2 regions of the Helicovermis profundi genome follow, and region 2 is predicted to be linked to the other one. Evidence: riboswitches for the same ligand, from Rfam matches in the RefSeq annotation. Region 2 holds a riboswitch; the other holds the start of a gene.
What was found. Region 2 has a riboswitch for cyclic di-GMP ahead of AACH12_RS06540 (RrF2 family transcriptional regulator). Riboswitches for the same ligand answer to the same signal wherever they lie in the genome.
Positions count from the first base shown of each region.

Region 1: another riboswitch for cyclic di-GMP. It lies ahead of AACH12_RS10155 (hypothetical protein); the one in region 2 lies ahead of AACH12_RS06540 (RrF2 family transcriptional regulator).

Region 1 covers NZ_AP028654.1:2,257,061-2,262,525, reverse strand. The annotation lists gene prmA (50S ribosomal protein L11 methyltransferase) at 1-742, shown strand, start outside; gene AACH12_RS10165 (RsmE family RNA methyltransferase) at 735-1,496, shown strand; gene AACH12_RS10160 (tRNA pseudouridine synthase A) at 1,512-2,258, shown strand; cyclic di-GMP riboswitch class I at 2,343-2,425, shown strand; gene AACH12_RS10155 (hypothetical protein) at 2,478-2,768, shown strand; gene AACH12_RS10150 (sensor domain-containing protein) at 2,827-4,503, shown strand; gene mtaB (tRNA (N(6)-L-threonylcarbamoyladenosine(37)-C(2))-methylthiotransferase MtaB) at 4,588-5,465, shown strand, end outside.
Region 2 covers NZ_AP028654.1:1,489,337-1,494,801, forward strand. The annotation lists gene rny (ribonuclease Y) at 1-245, shown strand, start outside; gene AACH12_RS06535 (hypothetical protein) at 555-1,421, opposite strand; cyclic di-GMP riboswitch class I at 1,749-1,843, shown strand; cyclic di-GMP riboswitch class I at 1,897-1,973, shown strand; gene AACH12_RS06540 (RrF2 family transcriptional regulator) at 2,438-2,896, shown strand; gene nifS (cysteine desulfurase NifS) at 2,918-4,099, shown strand; gene nifU (Fe-S cluster assembly scaffold protein NifU) at 4,101-4,523, shown strand; gene mnmA (tRNA 2-thiouridine(34) synthase MnmA) at 4,584-5,465, shown strand, end outside.

The sequences.
Region 1 (5,465 bases), 770 kb from region 2:
TGAGACAGATGATATTGAAGATATTTTGAGTATAATAAAAGAGAAAGTTGATTCATTAAAAAATGAAGGAATTGATTGTCATATTGATGAAGTTAGCGCGGAAGTTGTGAAAGATACTGACTGGGCAAACGAATGGAAAAAATATTATGAAACATTTAAAATAGGAGAAAATATTGTTATTAAACCTTCTTGGGAAGAATATAATTCTAAAAAAGATGAAATCGTTATTGAAATAGATCCAGGTGGTGCTTTTGGTTCTGGTACACACGAAACGACAAGTATGTGTGTAGAATTTATAGAAGAATACATTAAAGAAAATAGCTTTGTATTTGATATTGGTTGCGGGAGTGGAATTCTTGGAATCTCGGCAGCAAAACTAGGTGCGAAAAAGGTTATTGCTGGTGATATTGATTCAGAAGCAGTAAGAACAACTACAGAAAATGTTAGAATTAATAATTTAGAAAATATTGTTGAAGTAAAAGAAGGCGACTTAATGGAAGTTGTAAAAGGGAAAGCAGATATAGTTGTAGCAAATATTATAGCAGAGGTTATTGCAATGCTTTCGGTTAATATTCATAAATTTTTAAATAAAGATTCAGTTTTTATAGCATCTGGTATTATTAATGGTAAACTTGATATGGTTCTCAGTGCACTTAAAGAAAATGGATTAGTCGTTTTAGACACTAAAACTGTAGGAGAGTGGTCTGCTATAGTATCAAAACTTGGTGAAGATAATGAATAGATTTTTTATTAAAAAAGAAAATGTTTCTGATAATATAGCTACAGTAAGCGAAAAAACTGATGTAAACCACATCCTTAAGGTGCTAAGAATGAATTTAGGAGATGATGCTGAAATATGTGTTTCTTCAGGTGAAGTGTACCTTGGTGAATTGCAAAATATTACAAGTGAAAGTGTAGAATTTCGTATTATTGAAAAAATAGAGAAAGTTTATGAATCACCAATTAATATAGATATATATCAAGGTTTACCAAAAAGTACTAAAATGGATTTGATTATTCAAAAAAACACGGAACTTGGAGTAAAAACTTTTACTGCTGTAAATTTTGATAGATGTATAACGTTTTTTAAAGATAAAAAATCAGAAAATAAAAAAATAGAAAGATGGCAAAAAATAGCTGAAGCAGCGGCTAAGCAATCGAAGAGAACTTATATACCAAAAATAAATGAATCTATTGATATGGATAGATTAGTTATACTTTCTAAAAATTATGATTTACTTATTATTGCATATGAAAATGATGAAGATACAGGCATTAAAAAAGTTTTTAGTGATATTAAGTCAAAAAACATAGATTCTAAAAAAGTTGCAATTGTGATAGGACCAGAAGGTGGGTTCGAAGAAAGTGAAATTGATATTTTAAAGGAACTAAGTAATTCATATATTATTAATTTGGGAACTAGAATTCTTAGGACAGAAACTGCAGGCTTTGTTATATCATCGATAATTCAATACGAAATTGGTGATTTGGGGTAAATTGAGGAGATTAATATGCAAAATTATAAAATGACAATAGCATATGATGGTCATAAATATATGGGTTTTAGTAAGAAAAAGAATAATCCATCTAAAAGTATAGAGGGAAAACTTGAAACAATATTATTAAAACTTTACAATCAGGAAATTGAAGTAATTGGGGCTATTAACACTGCGGCTGGTGTTCATGCGAGAGAACAAATAGTTAATTTCAAAGCACCAAATGGAAGCTTTAAAAAAAATGAAATACATGAATATTTTGAAAAATATTTACCTGATGATATTATAGTTATTAATGTTGAGAAAGTTGAAGAAAGATTTCAAAGTAAATATCTAGTTAAAAGTGCAACATACGAATACCGATTGTGGAAAAATAATGCACAAAATCGTCCTTTATTTGAAAGAAACTATGTGAACTTAATGGTTCAAAATTTAAATGTTGGATTAATGAAAAAGGCTGAAAAATATATTGAAGGTGAACACGATTTTTTAGCCTTTACTACTAATAGGAAGGTAAAAAATCCAGTTAAAAAAATATTTTTGTTAGATGTTAAGGAAACAAATAATGAAATAATTATAACTATTAAGGCAAATAGTTATTTGTTAAATATGGAAAGATTAATTGTAGGTACTTTAATACAAGTTGGATTAAAACAACTTCCTTTAAATTCTATTGAAAATGCATTTATTTCAGGAGAGCTAAGTGATGTTGGGCATAAAGCAATGGCGGGAGCACTTTGTCTTGTTAAAGTGGAATATTGATTTAATGCTAATTATTTACATTGATTTATAATAAAAAAATTGTTAATATAAATAAGAAAGTAAAATGAATTTTAAATATGGAAAATTAAATATCGGCAAACTTACTGAAAAGTGAGGACGCAAAACTAAAGGACCTAAAGTGAAGACGATGGTAGCCAGTTGCAAAAAAAACTACTTCAGCTTATTTTGAAGTAGTTTTTTGTTATGAAGGGAGTAAAAATGGTATATATAATTGATAGAAAACACGAAAAAGAAATAAAGCAAAGAATTAGAGAAGATTTAAAGTATATGATTAATTGTGTTGATGATAAAAGAATGAATAGATTTACTAAAATTATTACATTGTGTAAAGAATATAAGGTATATTTTGATGAAATTAATCTTGATACTTTTAAAAAACATTTTGATAAGATAATTTTAAGCTCTATGGAAAAGTGTGATTACAAAGTTAAAATTGATTTAGTTTTAGCCGAGATTTTATTAAATGAAACAAAATTTTATTATAAGTAGTATAATAAAAAATATGTTTAGCTAAAAAATTTTAAAAAAGAAAGTTGGTGAAGTTGCAATGGAATTAGTTAATAATGCTAGTATAAAAAAAATCATAGATGATTTGCAATTTGATAGTAATTTATATAAAAAAATTTATGATAATAACGAGATCTTAATTTTGATTTGGAATAGTGACGGAGAAATAATATTTACAAATGAATATTTTTTGGAAAAATTAGGTTACAGCAAAGAAATTATTGGAAAAAAGTGGACTGAGTTTTTAATCCCTGAATTTGAAAAATTTAGAATTACAAATATGATTTCAAGATTAAAAAAAGATGGAAAATTTCATAACCACGAAAATCAAATAAGGACTAAATATAATCATATTATTGATGTTTTGTGGAGTAATAGCCTTATTTTAGATGAATCCATTGATGATTTCGCCGTCGTTTCAATTGGTATAATTAGAGAAAAACATATTGATAATAAAATAAATGAATTTGAAATTGTTGATCCTATTACAAAACTCGGTAACAACTATACTCTTAGGCGTGATGTTGTTGATTTATACAATGCTGGAGTTGATTTTACCCTATATTTAATGGGACTTGATAATTTTAAATTACTAAATAATATACATGGACATAAATTTGGAAATGAATATTTAATGAAAATTGCTGACGAATTTAAAAATATTAGTAACATTGGAGCATATAGGGGTTATGGTGATGGTTTTATATTTATTGAAAAAACTACAGATTATAACGATATTATAAAAACTATTGATCGAATAAATAAAATTGTAAATAAAAAAATTACACTTGAAAATTTTGATTATTCTACAACATGTAGTGTTGGAATAACAACATGTTCAAAAGATGGAAGCAAAATAGAAGAGCTTCATCAGGATTCTGATATAGCGCTGAATGAAGCAAAAAAAAGAGGTAAAAATAATCACGTTTTTTATAATATAAGGTATAAAACAAAAATTAAAGAAGAACAATTATTATTTGAACTAATTAATAAAGCAATAGCCAGAGATGAATTTAAACTTAATTTTCAGCCTATTTTTAATATAGAAACAAAAAAAATTAAAGATTTTGAAATATTATTAAGGTGGCCGTCTAATCCAACAAGTAAAAAGAATATTGGGTATATTATAGGACTTGCAGAAAAAACAAACCAAATAATCGAGATTGACAAATGGGTTGTGGAGAGGACATTTAGTAGTATTAAAGAAGTGGCAAATGATAATGATAAAATAAAATTTTCCTTAAACATATCCACAAAATCATTTTATTCTAATGACTTTATTCAGTATTTAAAAGATATGATAGATGTTTATGGAATTAACCCTGAGCAAATTATAATTGAAATTACTGAATATTCTATAATAAGAAATGTAGATACTGCTTTCAAAATTATGAAAGAATTAAAAAAAATAGGATTTATAATGTCGCTTGACGATTTTGGTACGGAATACTCTTCTCTTAATTATTTAAGTAAACTACCTTTTGATATATTGAAACTTGATAAAAGTTATATAGATAGGATCGTAAATGAAAATAAAGCATTTATAATTGTAAAATCTATTATTAATTTGTCGAAGGAATTAGGTTTAATTACTATAGCAGAAGGTATAGAAACAGAAAAACAGCTAAGTCTGCTTAAAACTATGAAATGTGAACTTGGCCAAGGATATCTAATTTCTAAACCATTAAATAAAGATGAGATGTTAAGTATAATATAATAAAATTTGAAAAAACTTTCTCCTTGTGATAGATTATATTCATTGTAAGGAATTTGGTGATATGTTTTTAAGGAGAAAATTGTCGTGGATATAAAAAAAGAAAAACAAATTAATGCATATATAAAAGAAGAAAAATTTATTATTAAAGATAAAAGAAGAAAAAGCGTTCATATACACACTCTAGGTTGTAAAGTAAATCAATATGAAAGCGAAGCTATGGCAGAAATGTTTGAAAAAAGCGGGTATGAAATTGTTGGTAAAGATCAAATAGCAGATATTTATATTATTAATACGTGCACAGTAACAAACTTAGGTGATAAGAAATCAAGGCAATTTATTAGAAAATCTAAGAGAAATAATCCGGATGCAATTATTGCTGTAGTTGGTTGTTATTCTCAGGTTAACCCCAATGATATTAAAAATATTGAAGGTGTAAATCTAATACTCGGAACTAATGAGAGAAAAAAAATTGTAGAATATATCGAAAATCTAAAAGAAAATGAAGTTAAATGTCTTGTATCAAATATTATGGAAATAAAAGAATTTGAAGAAATTAAGATTGATGCAATTAAGGAAAAAACGAGAGCGTTTATAAAAGTTCAAGATGGATGTAATCAGTACTGCACATATTGTATCATTCCATATGCAAGGGGAAATATTAGAAGTCGTAGTCCTGAAAATGTAATTGCAGAAGTTAAAAGGTTAGTTGAACATGGATACAAAGAAATCGTATTAACAGGGATTCATATAGCTTCTTATGGAAAGGACTTAAAAAACTTTTCTTTGATTGATCTAATAGAATTAGCTGATAAAGTTGATGGCCTTGAAAGATTAAGAATGAGCTCTGTAGAACCTAGACTTTTTGAAAATGATTTTATAGAAAGACTCAAAAAAGTAAAATCATTTTGCCCACATTTTCATCTGTCGCTTCAAAGTGGGTCTGATGGAGTTCTAAAGAGAAT
Region 2 (5,465 bases):
CCTATATTAAAAGATTAGAAACTTTAGAAGCAATCGCTTCATCTTATGAAGGCGTTGATAGATCGTTTGCAATACAAGCAGGAAGAGAAATACGTGTTATGGTTATTCCTGAAAAAATTAATGACGATGAAATGGTTCTTATAGCAAGAGAAATTAGTAAAAAAATTGAAAATGAACTTGATTATCCTGGACAAATAAAAGTATCTCTTGTGAGAGAAAGCAGAGTAGTTGAGTATGCAAAATAGTGTTAATTTTTAAAACAAATCCTAACTCAATTTAGATATATTGAGTTAGGATTTTTTATTTTTATATATCTAAGAAATTTATCCGATGCCTTAGAGTTCTAATACCCCCACTACTTAAAAAAGTGGTGGATAAAGAACTCTAAAAAGGCCCTGGATTATGTTTTCTAAGATTCAGTGGGAGTAAAAACTCCCTCTGAATCCAAGAAATTCATTTATGGAGTGCATGTTAAAGTAACGTAAAAAAGAAAAAGATACATATTAAAATATGTATCTTTTTCTTTCTATAGTAAAGGAAGGTAATTGTGTATATTATTTTCTCCAAAATAAAACATTGGTTTTTTTATTCATAGTTGCTTTGAAAGAAATGTCTGTAGTACTAAAGCCTATTGCAAGTACATTGTCATAAGAATCATATAGTGAACCGTAAGTTACAGCGCTTGGAGGCGAAAGCTTATCGTTACTATTACTAGCAGCTTTTGAAAGCGCTTTAATAAATTCTTTTCCGATTTCTTTTGCTCTATTTTTATCAATTTGTTGATTTAGAAGAATTCCAAAACCAATTGTACCTTTTTGTACTACAATTATTGAGTTATCAACTTCAGGATTATCGTTACATATATTTCTTGCATACTCTATCATACTCATGGTAAGTTTTGGAAGATTGTTTCCTTTTTTATCTATAAACATCGAACCATCTAATTTAATCTCTCTATCAAAATTATCCATATCTATATAGATATCTTTATATGGAGACTCTTTGGGTGTTAAGAAATAAATTAGAGTAAAAGATAGTATTGCAACTGCGATGATTAGGCCAATGATTTTTCCAAGGTTTTTATTTATTTTAAATGATTTTTTTTTAGGTTTGTTTTCTATTTCTTTTTTCATTTTCTCATCTAATCTTTCGATTCGTCTTTTGAATTTTTCGCTAGTTCCACCTAATTTTTGATTTTCTATTAATTCAATAGCCTTAAGACAAATATCTTTTGATTCTTGATATCTTTTTTTCTTTTCAAGGATTATTGAAGGTCTCTCATAACAAAAAGATGTATTGGGAAAGTAATTTTGCAAAATTTCTAAATAAATTTTTAGAGATTCACTTTCTTTACCAACCTTATCAAAAATTTTTGCTTTTTCAATTAATTTATACATTTCAGCTAGTCTATTTTTTTCCATATTTTATATTTGATGAAAACATCAAAATCTCCTTTATATATATTTATCCGATGCCTTAGAGCTCTAATACCCCCACTTCTTAAAAAGTGGGGGATAAAGAACTCTAAAAAGGCCCTGGATTATGTTTTCTAAGATTCAGTGGGAGTAAAAACTCCCACTGAATCTTAGAAATTCATTTATGTACTATTTGTAAGTGTTATCGGCATAAATTTAAAAAAAATTATATATTTTAAAAATAAATGATTAAAAATCTTTATTTAGGGTAAGTATCAATTGAGAGGATAACAAGATGTTAATCGTCTATAATGAAATCTTAATAGAAGGTTTCAAGCGAAAAGGCAATTATATTGAAAAGTGTATGCGCAAAACTGTAGGACCTAAATTGTATTATAAGTAATATGACAAGGTAGCCAGATGCCGAATGAAGAGATTATTGACAATTTAATAGAAAAGTAAGTTGTGAATAAACTTTTCTTTCTGTAAAAAGCAAACTCATCGTGAGGTGGGGACGCAAAACTATAGGGTCTTTATTAAAGATAGCCAGATACTGAAGGGAAGAAATATGACAAAGTCATATAAAAGAACTAAAACAATGAAAAGTTTTAGTTACGACGAAAAATGTTTATATTCATTATTGTAACATCAAGTATATAAAAATTATAAAATAAAAGTTATAAACTTAAAAAGTTTTATTAATTTGATGACTGATTTATAAAAAATCAAATCAGAATTAACTACTTTTAATTTATAAATATATATAACTTCATAAGAAATAAAGTCTTATGTTAATGATGTACCAACAATAACAGAATGGAGTTTTCCTCTCAATAATTTTAATATTATAATCAAAAAAACTTTACTTAAATGGTGAAGTTTTTTAGCGTTTTTGAGAATTTATATATTTGATAAAAAAAATACAAAACATATCTTGACAAAATTAGTAGGGTATAATATACTACAAATGAATTCCAAGCTAATTAGTAAGGATTAGATTTGAATTGAAAGTGGGTGTAGTAATGAAATTATCTACAAAAGGACGATATGGTCTTAGAGCAATGTTTGAACTTGCACTAAATTATGAAAAAGGACCTATTTCTCTTCATAGCATATCTAAGCGTCAGGACATTTCGCTTAATTATTTAGAGCAATTATTTTCTCAGCTTAAAAAAGCAGGTCTTGTTAAAAGTGTTAGAGGCAAACAAGGTGGGTACTTTATAGAAAAAGAGCCAAAAGAAATCTTTGTTGGTGAAATTCTTGCTATTTTAGAAGGAGAACTTGCTCCAACAGAATGCGTTAAGGATTTAAGTAAAGATGATAATTGCTCTTATGCAGATTATTGCGTTACCAGAACAATTTACAATGAAATTAAAAAGAGTATACATGATGTTGTTTATTCAATTAATCTACAAGATATGTTAGATGAACATTATGAAAATGTTTTAACAGATATCGATACATCAAAATGCTACTGTTAAAAATAAAAAAGGAGCTTTCTTATGACAAAAAAATTATACTTAGATTATTCGGCTACAACTCCAGTGAAAAAAGAAGTACTAGATGCGATGATTCCTTATTTTACAGAAGTTTTTGGAAATCCATCAAGTATTCATAAGTTTGGTAGAGATGCAAAAGCAATTGTTGCTTCTTCAAGAGAAAAAATTGCTAATTTAATTAATTCAAGAGCAGATGAAGTGTATTTCACAGGTGGTGGATCTGAATCTGATAATTGGGCTATAAAAGGTGTTATGCGAGCGAATAAGAAAAAAGGAAATCATATAATTACTACTAAAATTGAACATCACGCAGTGCTACATACATGTGATTACTTATATAGAGAAGGTTATGAAATAACATATTTGGACGTTGATGAATATGGAATGATAAGTTTAGAAGATTTGGAAAATGCAATTACTGATAAAACTGTATTAATTTCAATTATGTTTATTAATAATGAAGTGGGAACAATGGAACCTATAAAAGAAATTGGAAATATTGCAAGAAAACATGGAGTTATTTTTCATACAGACGCTGTTCAGGCACTTGGAAATGTTAAAATAGATGTTGATGATTTTAATATTGATTTACTTTCAATGTCATCGCATAAAATATATGGTCCAAAAGGCATTGGTGCTCTTTATATTAGAAAAGGTATTAAAATTCATAATTTAATCGAAGGTGGAGCTCAGGAAAAGAAAAGAAGGGCTGGTACAGAAAACGTAGCGGGAATAGTTGGATTTGCAAAAGCTGCTGAAATAGCTGGAGAAAATTTAGATGCTCATATTGAAAAATTAGTTTATTTAAGAGAAAGACTTGTTAAAGGTATAATGGATAATATTGATTATGTCAAGTATAATGGACATCCTACTAAAAGGCATCCTGGTAATGTAAATGTGTGCTTTGAATTTATTGAGGGTGAATCGCTGCTTCTAAGTTTAGATTTAGTTGGTATAGCGGGTTCAAGTGGTTCAGCTTGTACATCAGGTTCTCTTGATCCTTCACATGTTTTACTAGCTCTTGGTTTAACTCATGAAATAGCGCATGGTTCTTTAAGACTTACAATTGGTGATTTTACAACTGAAGAAGATGTAGATTATGTAATAAAAGAATTACAACCAATTGTTCATAGATTAAGAATAATGTCACCACTTTATGATAAAGTTATTAAAGGAGGAAAATAATATGTATACAAATACAGTGATGGATCATTTTACTAACCCAAGAAATGTTGGTGAAATAGAAAATGCGGATGGTATGGGCGAAGTAGGTAATGTTAAATGTGGAGATATCATGAGAATGTATCTTAAAATAGAAGGAGATATTATTGTTGATGTTAAGTTTAAAACTTTCGGATGTGGATCTGCAGTTGCATCTTCAAGTATTTCAACTGAATTAATAAAAGGAAAAACGATTAAAGAAGCTTTAGCTCTTACAAATAGAGAAGTTATTACAGCGCTTGGTGGTCTCCCACCAGTAAAAGTACATTGTTCAGTTCTTGCTGAACAAGCAATAAAAGCGGCTATTTTAGATTATGCCAATAAAAATAATTTGGTTTTTGAAGAATTAGCGGGATTTAATCCTGATGAGCTTGATCATGAACATTAATTGTATGCAGCCTCTATTGATTTAATCTTTAGAGGCTTTTTTGGAGGATGTATGAAAGAAATGTTAGATAAGAAAAAAGTCGTTGTTGGTATGAGTGGTGGAGTTGATAGTACTGTTGCTGCCTATAAATTAAAAGAACTTGGTTATGAAGTCATTGGTATAAATATGAAACTTTGGAAGGAAGAAAAATTTGAAGATGAGCAATTCGAAAATGATGGTGGATGTTGTTCTCTTTCTTCAGTAAATGACGCAAGAAGAGTTTGTTCAAAATTAGATATTCCTTTTTATGTTGTGAATTTTAAGGAAATTTTCAAGAAAAAAGTAGTTGATTATTTTGTAGATGATTATCAAAACGGTAGAACGCCAAATCCTTGTATTGCATGTAATAAATTTATTAAATTTGATGCGCTTCTAAGAAAAGCGCATGAACTTGGTGCTTATTATGTAGCGACAGGTCATTATGCAAAGATTGAATACGATAATAATATAAATAGATATTTGGTTAAAAAATCAAATGAAGATAAAAAAGACCAAACATATGCTATATATAATTTGACTCAGGAACAATTGAAACATACGCTAATGCCGCTCGGTGATTTTAACTCTAAAGATGATGTAAGAAAAATAGCTAACTCGTTTGATTTTTCTATGTCAAAAAAGAAAGATTCTCAGGAAATTTGCTTTGTTCCTGATGATGATTACTCAGGTTTTGTAGAAAGATATATTGATAAAAAATTTACTAAAGGAAACTTTATTGATCTTAAGGGGAAAATATTAGGAAAACATAATGGAATTATTAACTATACAATAGGGCAAAGAAAAGGTCTTGGTATAACTTTTGGAAAGCCAACATATGTAATTGATATTAATTCTAAAACTAATGAAATTACTTTAGGTGATAATGAAGGAGTATTTAAGAAAAATCTGATTGCAAATGAATTT